DNA from 2 places in the Peribacillus sp. NPDC097295 genome. Region 2 is predicted to be linked to the other one. Evidence: riboswitches for the same ligand, from Rfam matches in the RefSeq annotation. Region 2 holds a riboswitch; the other holds the start of a gene.
What was found. A riboswitch is a leader RNA that binds a small molecule or an ion and turns the genes downstream of it on or off. The one in region 2 is predicted to bind S-adenosylmethionine.
Positions count from the first base shown of each region.

Region 1: linked by a shared signal. The riboswitch ahead of ACIQXN_RS18800 (YezD family protein) and the one ahead of ACIQXN_RS06100 (5-methyltetrahydropteroyltriglutamate--homocysteine S-methyltransferase) in region 2 are both predicted to bind S-adenosylmethionine.

Region 1 covers NZ_JBIWCW010000018.1:28,828-32,250, reverse strand. The annotation lists gene pdxT (pyridoxal 5'-phosphate synthase glutaminase subunit PdxT) at 1-78, shown strand, start outside; gene ssuE (NADPH-dependent FMN reductase) at 305-838, shown strand; SAM riboswitch class I at 1,080-1,187, shown strand; gene ACIQXN_RS18800 (YezD family protein) at 1,389-1,505, shown strand; gene ACIQXN_RS18795 (phosphoadenylyl-sulfate reductase) at 1,666-2,382, shown strand; gene sat (sulfate adenylyltransferase) at 2,406-3,423, shown strand, end outside.
Region 2 covers NZ_JBIWCW010000002.1:587,814-591,236, forward strand. The annotation lists gene ACIQXN_RS06095 (hypothetical protein) at 1-233, shown strand, start outside; gene ACIQXN_RS06100 (5-methyltetrahydropteroyltriglutamate--homocysteine S-methyltransferase) at 271-1,374, opposite strand; SAM riboswitch class I at 1,458-1,557, opposite strand; gene ACIQXN_RS06105 (PTS sugar transporter subunit IIC) at 1,774-2,811, shown strand; gene ACIQXN_RS06110 (DUF4179 domain-containing protein) at 2,875-3,423, opposite strand, start outside.

The DNA of each region.
Region 1 (3,423 bases), on a different contig from region 2:
GCATTTCATCCAGAACTAGCAGGTGATAATCGGTTTATGCAACACTTTATTGATATGGTTAAAAATCCCGTGTATTAAGTTGAGGTGGGTTACACTGAGCTGTCCTAATAGGGCAGTTTTTTTTATAATGGATTAAAAGAATTTCAATTAAATATAAAGGCCAACCAATTCATTTGACTTTTTTCTGATTATTAAGATAATTAAATAAGGATTTCATAACTGGAAAGGAATCATACCTCAAGTATATATATCGCATTCCTGGGACCATGAGTTTTTTCTGGATAGATATAAGGAGGAATAAAAAATGAGCGAAATTGTAATTTTGTCAGGCAGTCCTGCTATACCTTCAAGGACAGATATCTTACTGAAATATATCGAGACATTAGTGGGAAAAGAGGGATTTACCACTGATTATTATTCTATTACGGAGTTTTCAGCAACCGATTTATTCCAAGGCCGCTATGACAGTGAAGATATTTTAATGGTGTCAGAAAAGATTAAGCGAGCTAACGGTATCATTATTGGTTCACCAGTCTATAAGGCATCGTATACAGGCGTGTTGAAAGCTTTAATCGATCTATTTCCCGAAGGTGCCTTTAAAGATAAGCCAGTGTTACCCATTATGATTGGAGGAAGCAACAGGCATTTATTAGCGATAGATTATGCTCTGAAACCATTAATTTCAATTTTGAAGGGTGAACCGATGCAGGGGTTATACTTTGTGGATAAGGAAGTTGATAAGCAGAATCCGTTAAGCCCCATTAGGGATGGAGAATTGCTGAATCGTACACAAAGCCAAGTAAAGGAATTCATAGAAGCCATTCAAAAAAGAATGTAATGGAGAAATACTAAGTACAGCTGTAATTTTCGTTTTTGTTATCCATAGATGACTATAGGCTTATTTATTTCAATCCTGTTTTGGAATAAATAAGCCTATATAATTAACGTAAGGAATAATGTAGCAAATGGGAATGATTTGTGTATAATAATAGCAGTTCATCCAAAATATTAAACCAAGTTAATTTATATGAAAACTCCATTGACAATGATTTGATATATGTTAATATTTAAAATAATAAAACTTATCCAGAGTGATGGATGGTTTTTACCCTTTTAAGTTCAGCAACCTGCAAGGTGTATATAAGGTGCCAACTCCAACAAAATGTCATCATTTTGGAAGATAAGGTAAATAAGTTTACCTTTTAATCTTTCCATTTTGGAAGGACTTTTCTTATTATGAAAAATAAATTTAACTGTTATGACTGTAATATTGATCGTATAAAATTTAGGAAAATTCATTTAACAAGCTGATCATCTTTGCGACAAGTCAGTCGACGAGTTTTCTTAAAGGAGGAATGGGCTTGGAAAAAGAAAATCAGCTGGGGGAAATATTTGAACGGCTGCAAGAAATGCTGAAAACGATGAAATATGGTTCGATAACACTTATCGTTCAGGATGGTAAGGTTATTCAGATGGAAAGAAACGAAAAAATGAGAATTAAATAAAGTGACTGCTGACTAGAAAAACTAGAGGCGGTTTTAACTGATATATAAGGTATTATTGGTTAAAACTGCTTTTTTTCTTATATTATAATACAATGATGTGTCATGGGTTATAACAGATACCTGATGGATCATAAGGTAATTTGTTAGAGGGGGTATAGAATTGGCAGAACTATTAAACTATGAAACCATCGATACAGCTGTACTACCTTCATTTCCAGAAGACAGTGAGACAAAAGGAGCTCTAGAAGTACTCGAATGGGCAAATTCCGAGTATGCTGATAAGCTCATTTATGCTTGTAGTTTTGGTATTGAAGGAATTGTTTTGACAGACCTGCTGGCAAAGGTCAATCCTGCAGCCAAAATCGTTTTTTTAGATACTGATGTTCATTTTACAGAAACATACCAATTAATCGAACAAGTAAAAAAGCGTTATCCACAGCTGTCCATCGAATTGAAGAAACCGGAATTGACATTAGAAGAACAAGCCGCTGAATTCGGTGATGAGTTATGGGTCCATGATTCGAATAAATGCTGTAACATCCGCAAAATTACGCCTCTCACAGAAGTACTTTCAACGGCGACCGCCTGGCTTTCTGGACTTCGTAGGGAACAATCAGAAACAAGGGCATTGACCGAATATATAAATAAAGATAATAAATTCAAATCGATAAAAATTTGCCCGCTCATACATTGGACATGGAAAGATGTCTGGCGGTATGCACATAAAAACGGCTTACCATATAATGTGCTTCATGATAATGGGTACCCAAGTATTGGTTGTAAGACATGCACTGCACCTGCTATCAATGCCGAGGATCTTCGTTCAGGACGTTGGCAAGGTGCGCAAAAAACGGAATGTGGATTACATTTATCTTAAAAAATTATCAGGGGGAAATTAACGTGACTAATAGCTTGCCGCACGGAGGAACATTAATCAACCGTTTTGAACCAGACTATGATTTGTCTAATATTGAAAAATCAGTGGAGATAGATGAAATTGCCCTAAGTGACTTGGAACTTATCGGGACGGGTGCCTACAGTCCCATCGAAGGATTCTTTACGAAAGAGGACTATCATTCAGTGGTAAAGGACATGCGCCTTAGCAGCGAACATGTCTGGAGCATTCCTATTACATTACCTCTAGCTGATGATATCGCAAATGCCCTTACTATAGGGGAAAAAGTAAAGTTGACCCACGAAGGACAAATTTATGGAGTCTTGATGATTTCCGATATCTTCATTCCTGATAAGCAATTGGAAGCAACTCTGGTCTATCAAACGGATGATGAGAACCATCCAGGTGTAAAAAACCTATATAACCGTGGCAATGTTTATGTGGGTGGGGAAATCAAACTTGTCAAACGAATCGAGCGTCCATTATTCGAGGATCATTATTTAGATCCGATTGAGACACGTAAGGCATTTGAAGATAAAGGTTGGAAAACGGTCGTTGGATTCCAAACTAGAAATCCTGTTCACCGTGCACATGAATATATTCAAAAGACAGCACTGGAGATAGTAGACGGATTATTCTTAAATCCATTGGTTGGTGCCACCAAATCCGATGACATCCCTGCTGACGTTCGGATGGATAGCTATAAAGTATTACTTGAAAAGTATTATCCTAAAGAGCGTGTCTCACTCGCAGTATTCCCTGCTGCGATGCGTTATGCAGGACCCAGGGAAGCGATATTCCATGCTATGGTTCGTAAAAACTACGGATGCACTCACTTTATTGTCGGTCGTGACCATGCTGGAGTCGGCGATTATTATGGAACGTATGATGCACAAAAAATCTTCAGTAATTTTACTGCTGATGAGTTAGGGATTACATTGTTATTCTTTGAACATAGCTTCTATTGTAAAACATGTGGAAATATGGCTTCTGCAAAGACATGTCCACATGGCAAAGAAGATC
Region 2 (3,423 bases):
TTATATATAGCTTGGTCTATCAGAATATCTTGGAAAAGTCGGTCATCTGGTACCAATTCATTTACTTTTCTTTTTATATCATGTTCTTTTCCTTATTTCCGATGTACTTTTCCGACGGGTCGCCAAGCGATGGCAAAGCGGCAGAACTGACGTTGAAGAACAAGCTCCAGGATAAGGTCACGGATGATGTAGTAGTGAAGAAAGAGAATGATGAAGATAGTCAATGTGGTTGAATAAAAGGGACAAGCCGGTGGCTTGTCCCTTTTCAGTTTATTCCCAGATTTCTTTGGCGACATCCACAACGAATTTCAATTTTTCCCATTGCTGCTCTTCCGTTAGCTTGTTGCCAAGATGAGTGGAAGCGAAACCACATTGTGGGCTTAAGCATAATTGTTCATGTGGCACGTATTGTGCCGCTTCCTTAATACGTGATTTAACGGCTTCTTTATCTTCAAGTTCACCATTCTTCGAAGTAACCACGCCAAGAACAACTTGCACACCGCCATTTGGAATGTATTCTAATGGTTTAAAGTCTCCTGAACGATCATCATCGTATTCCAAGAAGAATCCATCTACATGTTCTTTAGCTAATAGAGTCGGTGCAATACGGGCATAGCTTCCTTCAAAAGCCCAAGTAGATTGGTAATTCCCACGGCAAAGGTGAGTCGTGACAACCAAATCCTCTGGTTTTCCCTCCAAGGCACCATTAATCACACGCAATGCTAAATCGATTAATTGTTCTCTTGTATATTTTCCTTCTTTGAACTGGAAATCCGGAGCAGAAAGTCTGGCTATGTATACATCATCTAATTGTAAATAACGTACACCGGCATCATAAAAGGCTTGTAAAGCGTCTTGATAGGCTTTGATGATATCTTTTGCATAGTCTTCGATGTCAGGGTAGATTTCTTCATTATGGATACCTACCGCAAATAATTGATTGGGACTAGGGATGGTTTGTTTCGCAACAGCCCGTCCGTCCACGATTTCATTAAACTCAATAAAGTCTTTAATAAAGGGATGATCGGGATTAAAAGAAATCTTTCCAGTATTCCGAACGTTATAACGTTCTGTTTCAATTCCATCAAAGGTAAGACCTTTTTCCGTGACATACCCTTCGATTCCATTTAAATGCTCCAAGAAGTCAAAGTGCCACCAGGTGCGTCTGAATTCCCCGTCAGTGACTGCCTCTAATCCGATTTCTATTTGCTTATCGACGATACGTTTAATTTCCTTCGTTTCAACCTCGCGTAATTGTTCTGCGGTAATGATTCCTTCTTTATATTGCTTTCTTGCAAGATGGACACTTTCTGGTCTTAATAAACTTCCTACGTGATCGGCTTTGAAAGGAGCTTTTGTTAAAGTGATGGACATGATAGATTCCTACTTTCCTTATTAAAATATAAAAACCTCTTCTTAAAAAAAGAAGAGGTTTAATCAGCTATGCTTATTTACTCTTCTTATCTTCAAGTTTTACACTTCTGGAATTAGCACAGTACAGTAAAGTCTGTTGCTGAGGTATCAAAGGGCCAGTCCCTCCACCTCTCTGGATAAGAATATGAACTATTCAATTAATTACGACTATACAGGTAGTGTTAATAAAGGTCAAGAGAAAACAGATAATTTTGAATATAATTGTTATTAGAAAGTGAGTTTCTCTTAGTTAAAATACTTTTATACACTTTCGCGGTGAAGTATTAAAAAAATCCTTTGACTATTGTCAGAATATTTCTTATAATTGTGTACATTATAGCGAGATAGGGGAATATTCAAATGAGAGATTTTTTCAGTAAATTATTAACGGGGATGAGCATAGGGATTGTCGTATCATTAATTCCGAATGCTTTATTAGGGGAAATACTTAAACTATTGATTCCATATTTTCCCGTGTTACAGCATATATTCGATATCACCGTTTTCGTGATGAGCTTGTTACCTGTCATGATTGGGGTGATGGTCGGGATTTCGTTCAAGCTATCATCCATTCAAACGGCCAGCATCGGGATAGCGGCCATGGTCGGAAGTGGTGCCATCCAGAAAACGGCTGACGGTTTATTTGCCCTTAATGGGATTGGCATAGTAATCAATACTGGTATTACCGCGGCATTGACCGTATTGTTCCTGCAATTAATTGGCGACAAATTAAAGGCGTATGCGATTCTTTTAATGCCGACTTTAAGTATCTTGGTACCAGGCATGATTGGATATTTAATTCTGCCATACGTAAAATCCGCTACGGGACTATTAGGAGTCGGCATCGCTAACGTGACGTCCTTGCAACCCATTTTGATGGGAGCCATTATTTCTGTTATCTTCTGTCTCATTATCTTATCTCCCATTTCAACGGTCGGGGTGGCGACGGTCATTATGCTCTCAGGTATAGGATCTGGTGCGGCCAACCTAGGAATCGTGGCAGCTGGTGTTGGCCTAGCCATTGCAAGCTACAAAGCGAACTCACTCGGAACGGCTTTAGCGCATGTGCTAGGTTCTCCTAAAATCCAAATGCGGAATTTCTTCATGAAACCGAAAATTGCGTTTCCCATGCTGATCACGTCAGCGATACTAGGTGCGTTGGCTGGTTTGTTAAACATACAAGGGACCCCGTATAGTGCTGGATTTGGATTATCGGGATTGGTCGGTCCCTTGAACTACATGAAACTGGCGGAAGGCGGGTGGATTGTCAGTAACATATCCATCATGGTCATCATTTTCTTCATTCTTCCGATTGTGTTGAACCTGGTGCTGATTTACGTTTTCTCGAAGAAGTTGAAATGGATTAAAGCAGAAGACTATACCCTGCATTTTGAATAAAAGGAGACTCACTAGAAGAAGCAGTCAGGCGTTTAGCTCTGGCTGCTTCTTTTGATAGGTAGGCTAATTCAATGGGACTTCAACCTTTAAATCTAGAATTTCTCCATAATCAGGAGTACCTGGGTCTCCGTTATCATAGTGTGGCTGAATGGTTAATGTTTTAGGAATAGTGCTCATAGGCGGAAGAGCTAAGACAATTTTGTGTCCACTCCCATTGACGTGTCCATATTGGAGTTCTAAATTTTTGTAAACATGTCCTTGGTCATCTGTCACGATATAAGGAAATGATGGCCATGAGTCATTCTCGTCCATTTCCGTTGGATAATCCAAAGTCATATCGATTCTTGTGGATAGTGGAAGAAAAGATACTTGATCTACGGATAATGTATAGATACGATCCTCGGTTTGAACTTTTGCATTTGGCGTAAATGTTGGAATCTTATCTTCTACTTTTTCTAAAGGGAACGAGACATCCCATTTCCCTTTTCTTCCGAATAAATTTTCCCCATGTACAGCTACAGTAATGGAATCACCATATTCATCATAATTAGCTAGTGTATATTGGTGAGATTCAATAATCGTATTGGAATTTACGTCATCAGATGTTGAGGA